4 regions of the Bradyrhizobium sp. BR14999 genome follow, and region 4 is predicted to be linked to each of the others. Evidence: predicted binding sites of a transcription regulator. Region 4 holds the regulator's gene; each other region holds the start of a gene.
What was found. The regulator LexA, encoded in region 4, represses DNA repair genes until DNA is damaged. The targets are predictions, from matches to a motif close to TGTTCNNNNTGTGTTCNG.
Positions count from the first base shown of each region.

Region 1: ACR9YP_RS07885 (ATP-dependent Clp protease adaptor ClpS) is a predicted target of LexA. The motif match lies at 1,881-1,898, and genes of this name have one in related genera.
Region 2: ACR9YP_RS39275 (ribonuclease T2 family protein) is a predicted target of LexA. The motif match lies at 2,641-2,658, and genes of this name have one in related genera.
Region 3: recA (recombinase RecA) is a predicted target of LexA. The motif match lies at 1,205-1,222, and genes of this name have one in related genera.

Region 1 is NZ_CM148536.1:1,708,589-1,712,983, reverse strand. It holds gene ACR9YP_RS07900 (methyl-accepting chemotaxis protein) at 1-480, opposite strand, end outside; gene ACR9YP_RS07895 (enoyl-CoA hydratase) at 594-1,364, opposite strand; gene ACR9YP_RS07890 (MarR family winged helix-turn-helix transcriptional regulator) at 1,361-1,801, opposite strand; gene ACR9YP_RS07885 (ATP-dependent Clp protease adaptor ClpS) at 1,941-3,092, shown strand; gene ACR9YP_RS07880 (AAA family ATPase) at 3,131-3,655, shown strand; gene ACR9YP_RS07875 (tannase/feruloyl esterase family alpha/beta hydrolase) at 3,689-4,395, opposite strand, start outside.
Region 2 is NZ_CM148536.1:8,419,712-8,424,106, forward strand. It holds gene ACR9YP_RS39255 (ATP-binding protein) at 1-907, shown strand, start outside; gene ACR9YP_RS39260 (DUF3617 domain-containing protein) at 1,084-1,614, opposite strand; gene ACR9YP_RS39265 (hypothetical protein) at 1,660-1,953, opposite strand; gene ACR9YP_RS39270 (hypothetical protein) at 2,138-2,599, shown strand; gene ACR9YP_RS39275 (ribonuclease T2 family protein) at 2,705-3,409, shown strand; gene ACR9YP_RS39280 (23S rRNA (adenine(2030)-N(6))-methyltransferase RlmJ) at 3,567-4,395, shown strand, end outside.
Region 3 is NZ_CM148536.1:4,158,933-4,163,327, forward strand. It holds gene ACR9YP_RS19065 (hypothetical protein) at 300-467, opposite strand; gene ACR9YP_RS19070 (hypothetical protein) at 722-913, opposite strand; gene recA (recombinase RecA) at 1,297-2,382, shown strand; gene ACR9YP_RS19080 (hypothetical protein) at 2,488-3,483, shown strand; gene ACR9YP_RS19085 (hypothetical protein) at 3,540-4,395, shown strand, end outside.
Region 4 is NZ_CM148536.1:5,142,339-5,146,733, forward strand. It holds gene ACR9YP_RS23980 (ComEC/Rec2 family competence protein) at 1-654, shown strand, start outside; gene ACR9YP_RS23985 (hypothetical protein) at 794-1,228, opposite strand; gene lexA (transcriptional repressor LexA) at 1,807-2,508, opposite strand; gene ACR9YP_RS23995 (molybdopterin molybdotransferase MoeA) at 2,685-3,896, opposite strand; gene ACR9YP_RS24000 (hypothetical protein) at 4,121-4,327, opposite strand.

The DNA of each region.
Region 1 (4,395 bases), 3.4 Mb from region 4:
ATTGGCGGTCTCGATCACCCTGGTGACGGCATCGTACCAGGCGGCGGTGCGCTCCACCTTGCGCTCGCCGCGCGGCAGCTTGGCCTCGTCGTAGAACAGCTGGAATTTCGGCGCGGCCTCGCTCCAACGCTGCTTCAACGTGCTCGCAAGCTCGTCCCGGCGGGCGAATTCGACGGTGGAGAGCGCGGCCATGATGGCGTCAAAGCCGGCCTGCTCTGCCTTCTCGGCGGCGCCCAGCTTGGCGCGCGGATCGTCCTCGCCGAGCAGCGCGCTCTGAGCATCGCCGCGATTGTTGCGCAAGGACAGCACGCCATGGAAGATCGCCTTGTCGGCGTTCGCGAGCCGTTCGGTTTCCAAACTGTCGCTGTAGCGGCCGAAGGCGCCGAACATCTGGATCGCCGTGCTGGTCAGCGCACCAACCGCCAGCAGCGCCATCAACACCAGGAGAAGCGTGCTTACCGATTTCTTAAACATTGCCATGGGCCGGGGCCTACTCGTCACGAATAGGCCACCTTGCATCGCGACATGCCAAGGTTTGGTTAAGGCTTTAATCAAATACCCGCGGTTGTGCCTGCCGGTAGGGCCGCGTTCCTTCACCCAACCTTGGTGAAATCAGGCGGACGGCGCTCCGCAAAGGCGGTGAATGCCTCGCGCGCTTCGGCGGTGCGCAGGCGCTGCGCGAACTGCTCGCCCTCCGCGTTCATCTGCGCGACCAGCGCCTCGCCATTGCGCATCAGCCGCTTGGTGGCGATGAGCGCGCCGGCCGGCTGGCGGGCCAGACGCTGGGCGAGTGCGAGCGCCTCGGTATCGAGCCGGTCGAGCGGCACCACCCAGTTGGCGAGGCCCCATTCCAGCGCGGCCTGCGCCGGCACCGTCTCGCCAAGCGCAAACATCTCGTAGGCCCGGGCATAGCCGATGCGCGCCGGCATCAACAGGCTGGAGGCGGCTTCCGGTACCAGCGCCAGGCCGACGAACGGCGTCGACAATTGCGCATTGTCGGCGAGCACGACGAGATCGCAATGCAACAGCATCGTGGTGCCGACACCGACGGCGCGGCCCTGCACGGCCGCAACCAGCGGCCGGGTGCATCGTGCCAGCGACTGGATGAAGCGCACGACGTTGCGGCTGCCTTCCGATTTGCCCGCAGCAACCGCCGCGAATTCGCCGACATCGTTGCCGGCAGTGAACATGTCGCCCTCGCCGCGGATCAGGATCACGCGGGCCGACGGATCGAACTCGGCGGATTCGATGCTGTCGGCGAGCTTGCCGTACATCGCGTCCGTGAGCGCGTTCTTCTTGTCGGGGCGCGCCAATGTCAGCGTGAGAATTCCGCCATTGCTCTCGATCCGGACGTGCTCGGTCATTCCTCTACTCCTCTTGGAAACTTGTCCTGAATGCTCGTCAGCCAGCGCGCGACGATGTCGATCTCAGCAACCGTAAATCCTTCCGTCAGCGCCGCGTTGACCTCCGCCGCGCCTGCTTTCGCCTGCGCCAGCGCGGTGCGCCCCTTCGGCGTCAGCCAGATCCGCCAGGCGCGGCCGTCCTCGCGGTCGGCTCGCCGCTCGATCAGTTTGGCGGCCGCGGTGCGGTCGACGAGGCCGGAAATGCCGGCCGGGCCAAGATCGAGCGCCGCGCCCGCCTCGCCCATCAGCACGCCGTCCTGTCGGCCGAGGATGAAGAGCAGCCCGGCCTGCGCCGGCGTCACCTCGCTCTCGGGCCGAGCCGCCATCCAGCGCTGCAACCGGCGTTGCGCGACGCTCAGCAGGTAGATCAGCCGATGGTGGGGTACTTTAGTTCGCATGCGAAATATATATTCGGGGTTGGTGGGATTGTCAAAAGAGCTTGCTAAGCGCCACACGCTTGACCGCCGGCTCTTTTTATGTTCCTTATTTGTTCTGTTCTAGTTTTGGTTGTGGCGGAGTTATTTCATGACGGACGATGTGCGCGGCGAGCGTGAGCCGGCTCAGCTCGTGATTTACAACGATGACGACACGCCGGACGAGTTCGTCATCGGGCTGCTCCGCCAGGTTTTTGGCAAGTCGGACCGCGAAGCAGCCGCTCTGATGATGCGGATCGAGCGCGAGGAGAAAGCCGCCTGCGGTCCCTACCCGCAATCCGTCGCAGAGGCGCTTTTCAAGTCGGCCAGTCAATATATTTGGCTGGGCCAGCATCCCCTGAAGATCACGCTGGAAGAGATCAGGACTCCCTGTGAGCTCTGCGGCAAGCCGAAAGGGCAGACGGATGTTCGCATCGGCAGCCGTACCGTGTGGCTATGCAACGACTGCATGCGCGCCGCAGACACCGTGAATGCGCCGCAAGAACCGGAAAAGGAGCTCGAACACGCCTGCGAGGTGCTGGACTGGCACTTCACCGGCGTCCCACGCAGCAAGCTCGTGACCACGATCCGTCAGTTTCCCGGCCATATGCGGGTAGATCTCCAGGCCGCGATCGACCGCCTGTTCGGCAAGGCGATCCGGCTTTTCGGGCTGAACGAGGAACAGCGCTACGAAACGCTGTCGATTTCACGGCTCCTTCGGGAAGGCCGCAACGCGCTCGCGATTGCACCGCTGCAATATTCTGACCTCGATGTCGGCGAGAAGAGCCCGGTCAAGTGCCTCGATAACGGTCTGTGGCTGTGCGAGCAGGATGGTCTTCGCTACGCGGTATTGCTCTGCGCGCACCGCGAATACAGCCGCGAGCCGGGGATTCGACTAGAAATCGTTGTGCCTGCGGGCACCGCAGGCGCAGTCCTCGTCCAGCAATGCTTCGGCGAATTGGAACAGGCCGTGCAAGCCGCGCGCACCTATCGCGGAAAAATCCTCTCGCTTGATGCCGACTCTGACTATCGCGGATACTCGCGCGGCATCACCGTGCATCGGTTGCCGCCGGTGTCGCGGAACGAGGTGATCCTCCCGGAGCGGACCTTGCGGCTGCTCGATCGCAACGTGCTGAATTTCGTCGGCACGCGCGATCAGTTGCGCCGGCTTGGCCAGTCGACACGCAAGGGCATCCTTTTGTACGGGCCGCCCGGCACGGGCAAGACCCACACGATCCGCTATCTCGCAACACATTTGCCGGGCATACGACGCTGATCATCACCGCCGAGCAAATCGGCCTTCTCGGTGCCTATATGAGCCTGGCACGGCTGCTTCAGCCGTCGATGGTCGTGATCGAGGACGTCGATCTCATTGCCCGCGACCGCGACGACATGGGGCCGTGTGAGGAGTCCATGTTGAACAAATTGCTCAACGAGATGGACGGGCTGAAGGAGGACGCAGACATCCTGTTCATCCTGACCACCAATCGGCCGGAGGACCTCGAAAGTGCGCTCGCCGGTCGCCCCGGTCGCATCGACCAGGCGATCGAAGTGCCCCTGCCTGACGAGACCGGCCGCAACAAGCTGGCTCGGCTCTATGGCAAAGGACTGCCGCTCAATGATGCGGTCGTCGCGGAGGCCGCCCGACGCAGCGAGGGCACGAGCTGCGCGTTCATCAAGGAACTGATGCGACGGCTGGCGCAGGCCAGCCTCGCTCGCGATGGCGGCAACTCCGTAACGTCAGCCGATATCGACGAGGCCCTCGATGACATGCTGTTCTCCGGCGGCCGCCTCAATGCGCGCCTGCTCGGCGGCGCGCAGGAGATGGCAGCGGGATGAAGTTAGTCGCGAAGGCCAGCCGGCCTCCTCCCTTTAGGGCGCACAGGTGAAGCTCGAGGCCTCCGTCAACGGGCCGCGCTTGTAGTGCGGCCAGGCTGGCCAGCGGCACAGCGGCAGCGCGCGGGTCACCGCAAACGACGGCGCCTCGATCTTCTGCTCGGTGACTTCGAGATCGCCGGGCGCCTTGCCGTTCTCGACCCAGTCGACCAGCGCGCTCAGCATGTCGACATTGGCCGGCGCCCCGGAGCCGACATGGTCGACACCGGGGGCGGTGTAGAGCCGCGCAAACTCGGCGGTCTCGGCCTTGCCGAGCTTGCGCTCGACGCTCTCGAAATAGCGGATGCCGGCATAGGGGCTCTGTGCGTAGTCGGCCATGTGCTCGAGCATGATCAGCCGACCGCCGCGCATCCGGAAGCGGCTGAGATCGGGATCGGTCGAATCCATCAGCTTGGAGACTTCGAGCAGCCGCGCCTTGTGCTCCTCCAGCTTGTAGGTGGTGACGTCAAGCTTGGGATCGCGCGCGAACACATATTGAATGCCTCCGGCGCCATAGATCCAGGCGATGCCATTGTTGGGCGCAGGCGGCTGCGCCGGCGGCGCGGTGCCGAGCCACCAGGCCACCCAGCCGCCGGTCGGGCCGATTGCCGGCGTGTCCTCGCCGGAGATGCCCCAACCCGGATAATCGTCGAGACCATTGGCGAGCGCGAACGGGAATTTGTAGGTGCCATGCAGCGTGTTCA
Region 2 (4,395 bases), 3.3 Mb from region 4:
CATCCAGCTCGACGATGCCGTGATGCGCGTGTTCGCGCAGCGCAGCGCCGCCTATGCCTCGAACTCGGAGATCTTCCTGTTCTGGATGGTCGGCACGTCCTCGATCCTGCTGATCGTCGCCGTGCTCTTCCTGCGCAACCAGATCAAGCCGATCCTTCGGCTCGCCGATGCCGCCGAAAGCTTTGGCAAGGGCCGCGAGGCGCCGAACTTCAGACCGCGCGGCGCGCGCGAGGTGCGGCGCGCCTCCGTCGCCTTCCTCGAAATGAAATCGCGCATCGAGCGCACGATGGAGCAGCGCACCGCGATGCTCGCCGGCGTCAGCCACGACCTGCGCACCATCCTGACCCGCTTCAAGCTCGAGCTGGCGCTGATCGGCGACAGTCCCGAGCTCGAGGGCATGCGCAAGGACGTCGACGAGATGTCGATGATGCTGGAGGATTACCTGGCCTTTGCCCGCGGCGATTCCGGCGAGCAATCGCAGCCGACCGACATGGCCCAGGCCCTGGAAGAATTGCGCAGTGACGCCGAACGCCACGGCCACACCGCGACCGTCGCATTCCACGGCCTGCCGGTGGTGACGGTGAAGCCGGCCTCGTTCAAGCGCTGCCTCGCCAACCTCGTCACCAACGCCGCACGCTACGGCAAGGCCATCGCCATCACCGGCCAGCGCGATCACCGTTATCTCATCGTCACTGTCGACGACGACGGGCCCGGCATTCCCGCGCATTTGCGCGAAGAGGTGTTCAAGCCGTTCCTGCGGCTGGATAACGCCCGCAACCAGGACGAAGGCGGCACCGGCCTTGGCCTCGCGATCGCCCGCGACATCGCCCGCTCCCATGGCGGCGACATCACTCTCGGCGACAGTCCGATGGGAGGATTGAGGGCAAGCGTGCGGATTCCGGTGTAGGCGGCTTCTTCACCTCTCCCCGCTTGCGGGGAGAGGTCGAATTCGATCGCAGATCGAATTCGGGTGAGGGGGTACAGGTCTCACAAAAATCTCGTTCGCGGAGAGAGGCCCCTCACCCCAACCCTCTCCCCGTAAGAACGGGGCGAGGGAGCGCACCGGTTGCGCGGTGAGTGCGTCTACTTCGGCAGCAGCGCCTTCAGCTTATCGACATCGCGCACGTTCATCTTGAAGCCGCCTGGCATCACGATGTCGCCGGGCTTCTGGTCCGGCTTGCAGGCCCCTAACCATTTGGCTTGGAGCGTCATGGTGCTATCGCGGCCGGCCGCGCCGGCGACGCCGCCTTGCGCATGCGAAGAGGTCTTCACGGTGTAGGCCGAATTGAAATCGCCTGATATCTCGGCATGCGAGGTCGTGCTGACGCCGGCGACGCTGCACTCGGAATCGCTGACATAGCCGGTCGCGGTCTTCTTGATCTCCTGCTTGGCGCAGATCTGCTTTGCCATCGGGGAGACGTTGTTGCTCATCTCCTTGTCGACGGTCTCGTCAGTGCAGTGCTGCATCGTCATCTCGGGCACGGGCGAGCCGGTCGTGACCAGCTTCATTTCCCATAGCCCGGCCTTGCGCATCGGCAGATCGTCGGCGCCGGCTGCGCCTGCCGACAGCACGAGACAAGCGACCGAGCCGAGCAAAGCGAGTTTGCGCGTCATGTGGAAGACTCCCGGCTTGAGAGCTTTGGGCGTTACGACAACGCCTCAGTAGAGAGTGCGGATCGGCCGCTCGGCGGCGCCATAGGGCACCCAGCGGCAGGAGAACGAGATGTAGCCGCCCTCATAGGCCTGCACCGCGAGGAATTTGACGACCTTGCCGTAGCGCGCGCAATGATCGACCGCGACCTGTCGCGCATCGGCCTGGGTCGCCATCGAATAGGCGATGATGCCGCCGGTGTCGTTGCCCTTGAACGGCGGCACTGGAAGGATATCGGCGCGCGCCGACTGGCTCGCCATCATACCCAAGGCAAGAAGGCCCGCGGCCGCAATGATTCGCATTCCCGTCACTCCAATTGGCTGCCCTCAGTTTACGGTGCCGGACTGGAAGTGAAAAGAACGGAAGCCCTGCCGGCTGCGACGATATGGTCAACTCCTGGCGAAGTGTTGCCGCGCTGCACTTGACCTCTCCCGGCCTTCGCGGCACCGTCCGACCTTCGCAAGACTTTAGCTGTCCGGATTGACCATGCGCGCCCCCTCCCCGAAATCGCTCCGCTTTGCCGCCGTGCTCGGCCTCATGTTCGGGGCGCTATCGCTCGGTGAGGCCAGGGCCGCCAATCCGCTGGAGCTGAATTTCTGGCTGAGCGGACCGCGCTACGACGGCGCCGTCGCCGATTGCGACAAGGCGCTGCCGACGATCGCCAACCAGTTCTGGGAAAAAGAAAGCTCGTTCTGGAATTCCTCGCTGAAAATCACCGGCTTCTCCGCCGTCCGCGAAATCGCGTTCCGTCCCTGGCAGTCCGATAACATTCCGCGCCGCTATTGCACCGGCGATGCCCTGCTCAATGACGGCAAGGTGCGCAAGGTGCATTTCTCGATCATCGAGGATGGCGGCTTCGCCGGCTACGGCAATGGCGTCGAATGGTGCGTCGTCGGCGTCGACCGCAACTGGGCCTATAATCCGGCCTGCCGCGCCGCAAAGCCCTGATTCGGGTCGATCTGGCGGCTGAATGGCGGTCGCCTGAATTTTGTTCTTGAAATGTTCTTATCGCCTGCTAGGCTTCCTTGCACAGTCTAGTTGAGGGGCGTCGCCATGTTTCATTCCAGATTGCATTCGTTCTCCCGCCTGGTGATCTCGCTGACGCTTTCCCTGATCCTTGCCGCGGGGCTGGCCTCGTTCGCCAGCGGCGCAAAGGCCCAGGACAAGCGGCAGAACGCGCCGGGCGAGTTCGATTTCTATGTGCTGTCGCTATCATGGTCGCCCTCCTTCTGCGAGGAAGCGGCCGAGCGCGGCGGCCGCTCACAGATGCAGTGCAGCGGACGCCCTTACGCCTTCGTGGTGCATGGGCTGTGGCCGCAATATGAGAGCGGCTTCCCCGAATATTGCCAGCGGCCGGCACCGCGGCTGAACCGCAGCATCGTCTCTTCGATGCTCGACCTGATGCCGGCGCCGGGCCTGATCTTCAACGAATGGGACAAGCACGGCACCTGCTCCGGGCTCGAGGGCCGCAGCTATTTCGAGACGATCCGCAAGGCGCGCGCCGCGATCAAGATCCCGGCAGAATATCTCGATCTGTCGCAGGCCAAGACCGTGGCGCCGGCGGAGATCGAGGACGCCTTCATCAAGGCCAATCCCGGCCTCAGCGATGCCGCCATCTCGGTCACCTGCAACCGGACCCGGCTCTCCGAGGTCCGCATCTGCCTCAGCAAGGACCTGCAATTCCGCGCCTGCGACGAGATCGAACGCCGCGCCTGCCGCCGCGACCAGGTGACGATGCCGCCGATCAGGGGTGGATAGTTCCGGTCATTGCGAGGAGCCCGCGACAAAATTGCGAAGCAATTTTGCGCTGGCGACGAAGCAATCCAAACTGCCTCCGCGGTAAGATTCTGGATTGCTTCGCTGCGCTCGCAATGACAAGGGGTTGGGATCGCGCGAGACAACATAGTCTGGTCCCATGAACTACCGCCACGCCTTCCACGCCGGCAACTTCGCCGATGTCATCAAGCACATCGTGCTGGCGCGCATCCTCACTTATTTGCAGGACAAGCCGGCGGCGTTCCGCGTCATCGACACCCATGCCGGCGCCGGTCTCTACGACCTCGGCAGCGACGAGGCACGCCGCGGCGGCGAGTGGCTGACCGGCATTGCACGGCTGATGCAGGCGCGCCTGTCGAACGAGACCGCGGCGCTGACCAAACCCTATCTCGACATCGTCCGCGCCTTCAATCCGAAGGGAGAGCTCAAGGCCTATCCGGGCTCGCCGCTGATCGCGCGCGGCCTGCTCAGGCCGCAGGACCGCCTCGTCGCCTGTGAGCTCGAGCCGAAGGCACGCAAGGCGCTGATCGACGTGCTGCGCCGCGACGAACAGGCGCGCGTGGTCGATCTCGACGGCTGGATGGCACTGCCGGCCTTCGTGCCACCGAAGGAGCGGCGCGGCCTCGTGCTGATCGACCCGCCGTTCGAGGCCAAGGACGAATTCGAGCGGCTCGGCGAGGCCTTCGCAACGGCTTTCGCGAAATGGCCGACCGGTATCTACGTAATCTGGTATCCGGCCAAGAACCGGCGCGCCACGGACACGCTGGCGCAAACGGTGGCGCGGCTCGCAGCCGCAGCAAAGCCGCCCGGAAAATGCCTGCGCCTCGAATTCAGCGTGGCGCCGCAGCTCGATGGTGCCGCCCTCACTTCCGCCGGTCTTCTGATCGTCAACCCGCCCTACACGCTGCACGGCGAGCTCAAGACGATCCTGCCGGAGCTCGAAATGCCGCTCGGCCAGGGCGGCGCTG
Region 3 (4,395 bases), 980 kb from region 4:
GGCGTCAGCGCAGGTATGGGGAGGCGGCCGGGGTCCGCGCCGGCGCGCTTCGTCGATGGTGAATGGGCACCAATCTTTCAAAAAGGTGGAAAACAACCCCATGCACAGTAGGCTGTGGGGTGATTTCGTCTTTCCATCAATGGCTTACTGGAAGTATTTGGATACCATAACCACGCGGGATGCTCAGCCAAGCGCATCCCGGCGCGCGATGCTGGATTCCCGCGAGGTCAACGGCAGCCGCTCGCGGCGGTCAGGTTCTGCAACGCGTGCCCAGGCGCTGCCGCTCGCCGTCGTGGGCCTTAGTGAACCTTGATCTCGCCGAGAGGCAACCGCAGCTCGGCGGCGCGCTCGTCACGGTCCTTCTTGCGAAACTCGTTCTCCTTGCGCTCGAACTTGATCATCTCCTCCTGCGCGGCCTCCAGGAGGTGGTTGCGCCTGATGGCGCCGTGGTGTGTGTCTTCAGTCATGACAGGGGTCCCCAGAGTTGCGGTCCCATCCCGAAGAAGGCCACAGACCGCGAAAAGGTTCGGTGCCTCAGGATTAAGGATTTATGACGGCGCCAAGGCCCGCGCGTCTTTGATGCGCGTCAGTTTCGGACGAGGATCCCATTAGCGCAAAGTGTGCAGCGGTTTTTCCTCGCGACAAACGCCGAACGCGTTTGCGCGGAGATCATGCTCAAACAATAGACTAAAGCGCGATGACGATTCTTCGTCATCGCGCTTTAGTGGCAGGGCTTACCAAGCATCTGCGCGCGCCGGCTGTGGCAGCCGTCGTGCAATTGCGATTTCTTCGTAATTTTTGCACCGACTTTCGGAGCGCCCGATGAGATCGGAGTGTTCGATGTCTGCGCTTGCGTCGAGGCCGAGCCGACGAAGATGGCCAGCGCTACAACGATCTTGAGAACCGATTTCATCACGCCTCCTGAATTCAAGGGTCCGAAAGATAACGCTACATATATTAGCGTTACATAGCGTAGCATTCAAGCGCAAGAGATCCAGCGAAACGCAAATTAGGACAGTGCTACGAACAGTAGTTGCCCGGAATCCACTTGGCATCTGGACACCGGTACGGTGCCTCCCGCCGGGGCTGGAATTTCATCCCGAAACGAGATTGCAACCGGCAAAGGGGTCGCTGAAGGGCGGCCCCTTTTCGATTCAGGCACGAGCAGGGGATTGGGACAGCCGCAAAGAACATATTGCGAACCTAGAACAAATAGGGTACATTACTTTTATCGCCGGCCCGCCCTCTCAATCGTTTGTCCCCCTAGCGAATCCTCGCCATAAGGAGCACGACCCAATGTCCGCCACTGCCCTGCGTATCGTCGAAGGATCTTCCATGGACAAGAGTAAAGCCCTGGCTGCCGCGCTCTCTCAGATCGAGCGCCAGTTCGGCAAGGGATCGGTGATGAAGCTCGGCAAGAGCGACCGCTCCATGGACATCGAGGCGGTGTCCTCCGGCTCGCTCGGGCTCGATATCGCGCTCGGCATCGGCGGCCTGCCCAAGGGACGCATCGTCGAGATCTACGGGCCGGAATCGTCGGGCAAGACCACGCTGGCGCTGCATACGGTGGCGGAAGCGCAGAAGAAGGGCGGCATCTGCGCCTTCATTGACGCCGAGCACGCGCTCGACCCGGTCTATGCCCGCAAGCTCGGCGTCAACATCGACGAGCTGCTGATCTCGCAGCCCGACACCGGCGAGCAGGCGCTGGAGATTTGCGACACCTTGGTGCGCTCCGGCGCGGTGGACGTGCTGGTGGTCGATTCGGTTGCGGCGCTGGTGCCGAAGGCCGAGCTCGAGGGCGAGATGGGCGATGCGCTGCCGGGTCTGCAAGCCCGTCTGATGAGCCAGGCGCTGCGCAAGCTCACGGCCTCCATCAACAAGTCCAACACCATGGTGATCTTCATCAACCAGATCCGCATGAAGATCGGTGTGATGTACGGCTCGCCCGAGACCACCACCGGCGGCAACGCGCTGAAATTCTACGCCTCCGTCCGCCTCGACATCCGCCGCATCGGCGCGATCAAAGAGCGCGACGAGGTCGTCGGCAACACTACGCGCGTGAAGGTGGTGAAGAACAAGCTGGCGCCGCCCTTCAAGCAGGTCGAGTTCGATATCATGTATGGCGAGGGCGTCTCCAAGATGGGCGAGATCCTCGATCTCGGCGTCAAGGCCGGCATCGTCGAGAAGTCCGGCGCCTGGTTCTCCTATGACAGCCAGCGCCTCGGCCAGGGCCGCGAGAACTCGAAAGCCTTCCTGAAGGCCAACCCCGACATCACCGCCAAGATCGAGACCTCGATCCGCCAGAACTCCGGCCTGATCGCCGAGCAGATTCTCGCCGGCACACCGGAGCGCGACGCCGACGGCGAGGAGCCGGCGGAGTAAGCCTTAAAGCAGTAGAGTTTTCGCGAGGAGCGGGCGCTGAGGACGTTGAGTTGCCGACGTCTTCGGTGCCCGTTTCGTTTTGGGGTGGGGTGGGGCGCCGGGGCTATGAAGCGTGTGATCTTGACCAGTTCGTCCGGCGTTGGTCTCACCTATGCCGGTCGTGCTGACATGGTCGTCCCCTTGATCTTTCGGTTCGTTTGGGGGCCTCTGCCTACGTCGCATCACCTCGAGGATTACCTCACGGGCGGCTATTACAGGGGGGATCCGGAGGTGCGGTGGTCCGATCTTGTGGGCCGGTTGCCTCAGACCGGTCTCGCGCACAAGGAGACTGGCCTGGTTTGGTTTTGCGAGACCTATGGCGTCGATCTTATCGAGCTGTGGTTCGACCCTGAGCCTAACAGTCAATTGCAATTGATCTGGATCCTCGACTATTTGCGGTCCCATCCATCGATCACCGATCGTCTGAGATTGCGACGTGTCAATTTCGATTTACGCGAAGCGGACGGCCCGCAGCTTCGCGATCGTACGGTGCTGGAATCGGAGGTCGCGGACGGCGACTTCGAGATAGCCAATATGGCCTGGGAGGCCTATCGGGCGCCGACGCCTGAACTTTGCTTCGGGCTACTGGGGAGGGATTTGCCTAGGCTGCCCTTCCTGAAGCCGGCCCTGGAAGCATTGCTGGCAGAACTGCCGGCGCCGACGACGGGGCTGGGAGCGACGGAAGCGCGGCTTCTCGAACGCATCGCGGCAGGACACAATCGGACCGATGAGCTGTTTCGGCCGGGCGCGCTGGGGACACGCGTGTTCGATCAGTGGGAGTTGGGCCCATTGCTCGAAGGGCTCGCATTCGGCCCGGCACCCGCGGTCACTGGGCTGGATGGCAAGCTGGCGACACTCGATCCGGACAATGCGAGAAGCCGCAACGCCGCCTTTCGCCGGAGCCGGCTGTCGCTGACGGAGTTCGGCCAAGCCGTGCTTGAAGGCCGGGAGGATTTCCGCCGTCACAATCCGATTCGGCGCTGGTGGGGCGGTACGCTTCTCACCAATGAACGATTGTGGCGCTGGGATACGCGGAGCCGCTTGTTGGTTGCGCCGGTGTAACGCGTGCGTGTTGCTCAAAAGTGCCCCTGTATTACGTATCAATTTAAGAGGCGATCGTGTCACATCTGATCCTGGCCACGAATGATCTTGCGACACACACGCTTCGCCAATCGGGTGCGGCGAACATCGCGCTCGGATTCTGTCTACGCTTCGTCTCGGGGAAATTACCCTCCGAGGAGCAACTTTTGATGGGACTGGAGCGGCGATCGGCAAAGCACTGTAATCCAGGCGATCATTGGCTCGACGACGTTTGTCGCGGCTCGCTGGAAGGTTTCGGCACGCGCGATATCGGTTTCTTCGAGCTGTGCGAGAAGTTCGACTCGATTGAAATATGGGTTGATCCTCGGCCCAATGATCAGCTTGTGCTCGTCTGGCTGCTCGACCTTCTTCGCCCCTACAAGGAGATCACGACGAAGCTGAGCTTGGTGCATACGGATGACATTGTTGCGAACTATGCTCCGCAATCGGTCGCAAAATGGAAGCTGCCGGCCTTCAAGGTGGTCGACAATCATTTGATGACGGCAAGCCGCGCCTGGCGGGCCTATTGGCCGTCGACGCCAGAACCCTGTTTCGATCTGCTGATGACGGATCTGATGATCCTGCCGAGACTGCGATCGGCGCTGATTGCGGTGCTTGAAGAGCTTCCTGACAGCGTGACGGGACTCGGTGCAACTGAAATGGATCTGCTGGATTTTGTGAACGAAGGGCACACCGACCCGAGGCGCGTCTGCGATGCCAGGTGGCTTCGCGATGTATTCGACGGAAACGACGCGCGCTATGCCTTGCTCGAACTGGCGGAACATTCGGCGCCGCCGGTCTTGTTGGGCGATCCGGCGTTCGACAACGAGGCCCGCTATTTCGGCAAGAGTGAGTGGAAGGTCACGCTGACTGAACTCGGGCGTTCACTTCTCG
Region 4 (4,395 bases):
GCGCCGCTGATCGCGGCAAGCCTCGGGATCATCGTGATGGGCCTGTTGCGCACACCCTTGCGCTGGTCTGGTGCGCTGATGTTGTTGGCTTCCATTGCCTGGGGGCTGTCGGTGCGGCAGCCCGACATCCTGATTGCCGGAGACGGCGCGAGCGTCGCGGTGCGCGGCCGGGACGGGCACCTGCATGTCATCCGGGCGAGCAAGGACGGCTTTCTGCTTAGGGAGTGGTTAGCTGCCGACGCCGATCCGCGCGACGCCGGGAGTAGCTCGCTGGCCGATGGCGTGTCGTGTGACGAGGCGGGCTGCGTGACGCCGCTCGACGACGGGCGGCTGGTTGCGCTTTCCTTGCGGATCGACGCGCTGGCTGATGATTGCAGCCGCGCCGCGCTGGTGGTGACGCGGCGGCCCGCGCCGCCGGATTGTGCGGCGATGGTGGTCGATCGGCAGCGTCTCACCAGTCAAGGCGCGCTGGCGTTGACGCAGCGTGGTGACGGTTTTGCAGTTCAAGCTGTGAGAGCGAGAGGCACAAGCCGCCCTTGGCTCCCGGCCGGCGCCGGCGAGGGTGATTTCGACGGGAGCCTTGCGCCGAAGGCGGCTACGGCCCGCAACCGGGACGCGACTCCGGCGGAGACCGACTTGCAGGCCGACGATTAAGGCCAGACGATTAAGAACAAATGCGAGGACTTGGTCCGGGTCCAACCGGACTTTCGCAGAACATAAATCATACCATCTCGCCGGCCTCGGCCGGCGATGGCATTTTCAATCCTGGCCCGACCTGGTGGCCAGGGACGGCTCAGCCGATCGGCAGACGCGTGATCGTCGGCCGGCTGTCGGCATCGATCTGCGGCTTGTGCTCGCGCTCGCCGACCGGCTGCGTCACCGGCAGTTGCAGCACGGTTGCGCGCTGGCCTTCGACGAGCTGCGTCACCAGCACGTATTTGCCGTCGGGGAATTCGATCGCGTCATGATGGCGATCGGGAACGTGCGGATCGATCTTGCCGAACTTGCCGACGCGGGAGTTGATCGTGCGCGTCCAGATCCAACGATTGTCGTAACGGACGTTGTCGGCGAAGGCGAGCTCCGTTCCCGGCAGCAGGCAGACGGCCACGGTCGGGTCGGCCGCGGAAGCAAAACCGCGCGTCGAGGTGCCGCGGAACGTTGTCGACACGATCGTCTCGCCGACTTCGGCGGGGCGCGATGCAACGGCATGCAGACTGTAGTCACACATCGGGTGCTCCTATTCGAAGATAGCAACCCGCGCCTCTTTCGGAGGCGCAAGCCTCTATCAGAGTGGAAGCACGTAACGTTCTGCTTGGTTGTGGGCGAATTTGCGGCTGGCGTCAGCAGGATGCGATCACATTATCTTTCCCGAATCCGATAGGAACAAAGTTCGCTTTAGTGCATTTGGCGGATGCGAGCGTCAGCGGCCTGCGGGCGCCGACCATCCGGAATATGGCCAACTCGGCTGTGGCTGTCGCGCGACGGCATTTCGGGCGCTACGGAATTGCTCGGTCGTTGTTGCGTGCGCCGACTTGCGGGGATGGTGCTGCGATTGTGCTGCGAATGCTTGCGCTGCCGATGCAGCGATCAGCATACTGGCGAACGCGCTCAAAACGATCTTGCGCATCGTTGTCTCCTCGATCTCTTGAGCCGCAAAGCGATGAGTGCTTCGGGCGGCATGTCGAGGACATAGCGCTGGGAGAGGGGCCAGATAATCTGCCCAAGATCAGAAAGACTATCCAGCTGGAGCGGACAATCCGTCCGCTCCAATCGGAATCATTGATATCGAATGACCGCTGGGTCGTCTCAGTACTTGCGGTACAGCCCGATCAGCTTGCCCTGAATCTTCACCCGGTTCGGCGGCAGGATGCGCACCTCGTAGGCGGCGTTGGCGGGTTCGAGCGCGATCGAGGCGCCGCGGCGGCGGAAGCGCTTGAGCGTCGCTTCCTCGTCGTCGATCAGCGCCACCACGATGTCGCCGGTATCGGCGCTCTCGTTGCGCTGGATCAGCGCCATGTCGCCGTCGAGGATGCCGGCCTCGACCATCGAATCGCCGCGCACTTCGAGCGCATAGTGTTCGCCCGAGCCGAGCATGTCGGGCGGCACGCTGATGGTGTGACTGCGGGTCTGCAACGCTTCGATCGGCGTACCGGCTGCGATGCGACCCATCACGGGCACCGCAACGGGACGCTCGCCCTCGTCGGCGGGCGGACTGGAGCTCGCGCGCACCTTGCCGAGATTGCCCTCGATGACGCTTGGCGTGAAGCCGCGGCGGTTGCCGGCGGCGGCCTGGAGCTCAGGCAGCTTGATCACCTCGATGGCGCGAGCGCGGTTGGGCAGGCGGCGGATGAAGCCGCGCTCCTCCAGCGCGGTGATCAGGCGATGGATGCCCGATTTCGAGCGCAGGTCGAGCGCATCCTTCATCTCGTCGAAGGAGGGCGGCACGCCGCTTTCCTTCAGACGTTCGCTGATGAACCGCAGAAGCTCGTATTGTTTGCGCGTTAACATCTCGACCAAAGTCCCCCGGTTGATGTCGTTCGATTCCGAGACGCTGAATTGGAGCGGCGAACCGCTACATCCTCGAAACAAATCATGAACGGACACTATATGTTCGATATGTGTTCCGCAACTGCTTAATTTACCGTGAACGCGACAAAGTTCGCGGAACACGTGTGGTGGTGCGCTCAGACGGGCAGGCGCAGCACCTCGCAAGGCGAGCCGGCTCCGGCTTTCGGCGCGAACGGTGCGCGCACGAGAAGTGCCTGCGCCGCAGCGAGATTCGCAAGCAGCGAGGAATCCTGGTGATTGACGGGAACGGCCACCAGCGTGCCGTCGTCGCGCTGTTCCAGACGTGCGCGAAGATAATCCGCGCGCATATCGTTTGCGCCCACATCGCGGCCGAGCACGGCGCGCTCATGGCGGTGATGAATCACGGATCGACCCGACACCGCACGAATCAGCGGGACCATGAACAGGAAGGCGCACACATAGGACGAGACCGGATTACCCGGCAGGCCGATCACGCGCATCGCGCCGAGCCGTCCATGCATCATTGGCTTGCCCGGGCGCATCGCAATCTTCCAGAACGCCATCGAGATACCTTCGTCCCTCAGCGCCTGCTGGACAAGATCGTGGTCGCCGACCGATGCACCGCCGGTCGTGACCAGGATGTCGGCGCCGCTCTCGCGGGCGCGGCGGATGCCGGCGGTGGTGGCCTCCAGCGTGTCGGCGGCAATGCCGAGGTCGATGGTGTCAGCCCCCTCGCTGCGGGCGAGCGCGTGCAGGGCATAGCCGTTGGAATAGACGATCTGGCCGCGGCCGGGCGTGGTGCCCGGCATCACCAGCTCGTCGCCGGTGGCGAGGATCGCGACCTTCGGACGGCGGCAGACGGCAAGCTGGGGGTGATTCATGGCGGCGGCGAGCGCGAGATCGCGCTCGGTGAGACGGGTTCCCTTGCGCAGGAGCGCGTCGCCTTCGGAGAAGTCGACGCCTGCGGGGCGGATGTGCCGACCGGGAATCGCGGCTTCCTTGATCGTGATGCGCTTGCCGTCCGCGACCGTATCCTCCTGGATCACGACGGCGTCGGCACCGTTGGGAACGACGCCGCCGGTGAAGATCCGCACGGCTTCGCCGGCGCCGACCGTTCCCGCGAACGGACGCCCCGCGGCTACCTCGCCAATCACCGTCAGCTGGGAATCGATCGCCCCCGCGTCGGCCGCGCGCACGGCATAACCATCCATCGCGGACATTGCTTCAGGCGGCTGCGTGCGCAGCGCCGCCACGTCGCGGGCGAGCACACGGTGGAAGGCCGCGTCGAGAGCAACCATTTCCTCGGCCAGAGGCTCCGCGCCGGCAAGCACGGCGGCAAGCGCATCGGAAACCGGCATGAGAGCCACGGCGAAAACTCCTGCTCGCGGACGAATTGGCAGGAAGCCTTCTAGCCGAGCGCGAGCGCAGAGGCAAAAGAGCAGCCGAGCGGGATGATCATCCCGACGACGCATTCGCAGGCAACGAAGGCGACGTCAGGCCCGGCGCGACATGATCTCCAGGACGAGGCAGATTGGTACCAGGGTGGCCATGGCTAGGACGACAATGACCAGAGCCACGGCCAGCATCGCGATCAACTCTGCGTCTGTTCGCCCGAACTGACGCCAGGCGTCACGTCCGGAGCTTTGGGGCCCTGATCCTTATCCGGCAGCGGATCGGCCTGTGATTTCAGGTCGGCGGCCTTGCTGATGAGCTTGGCGGAGAGGCGCGAATCCGAGGTGGTTCTGGCGAATTCGAGCAGCAGAGAGGCTTGCTTTGTGAGGTAGGCTTTGCCCAGCACGAGAATAGTCCGATGTAGAAGTCCCAACGGACTCATAGAGTCCGGAGGAAGTATTTCTGTTCCCGGAA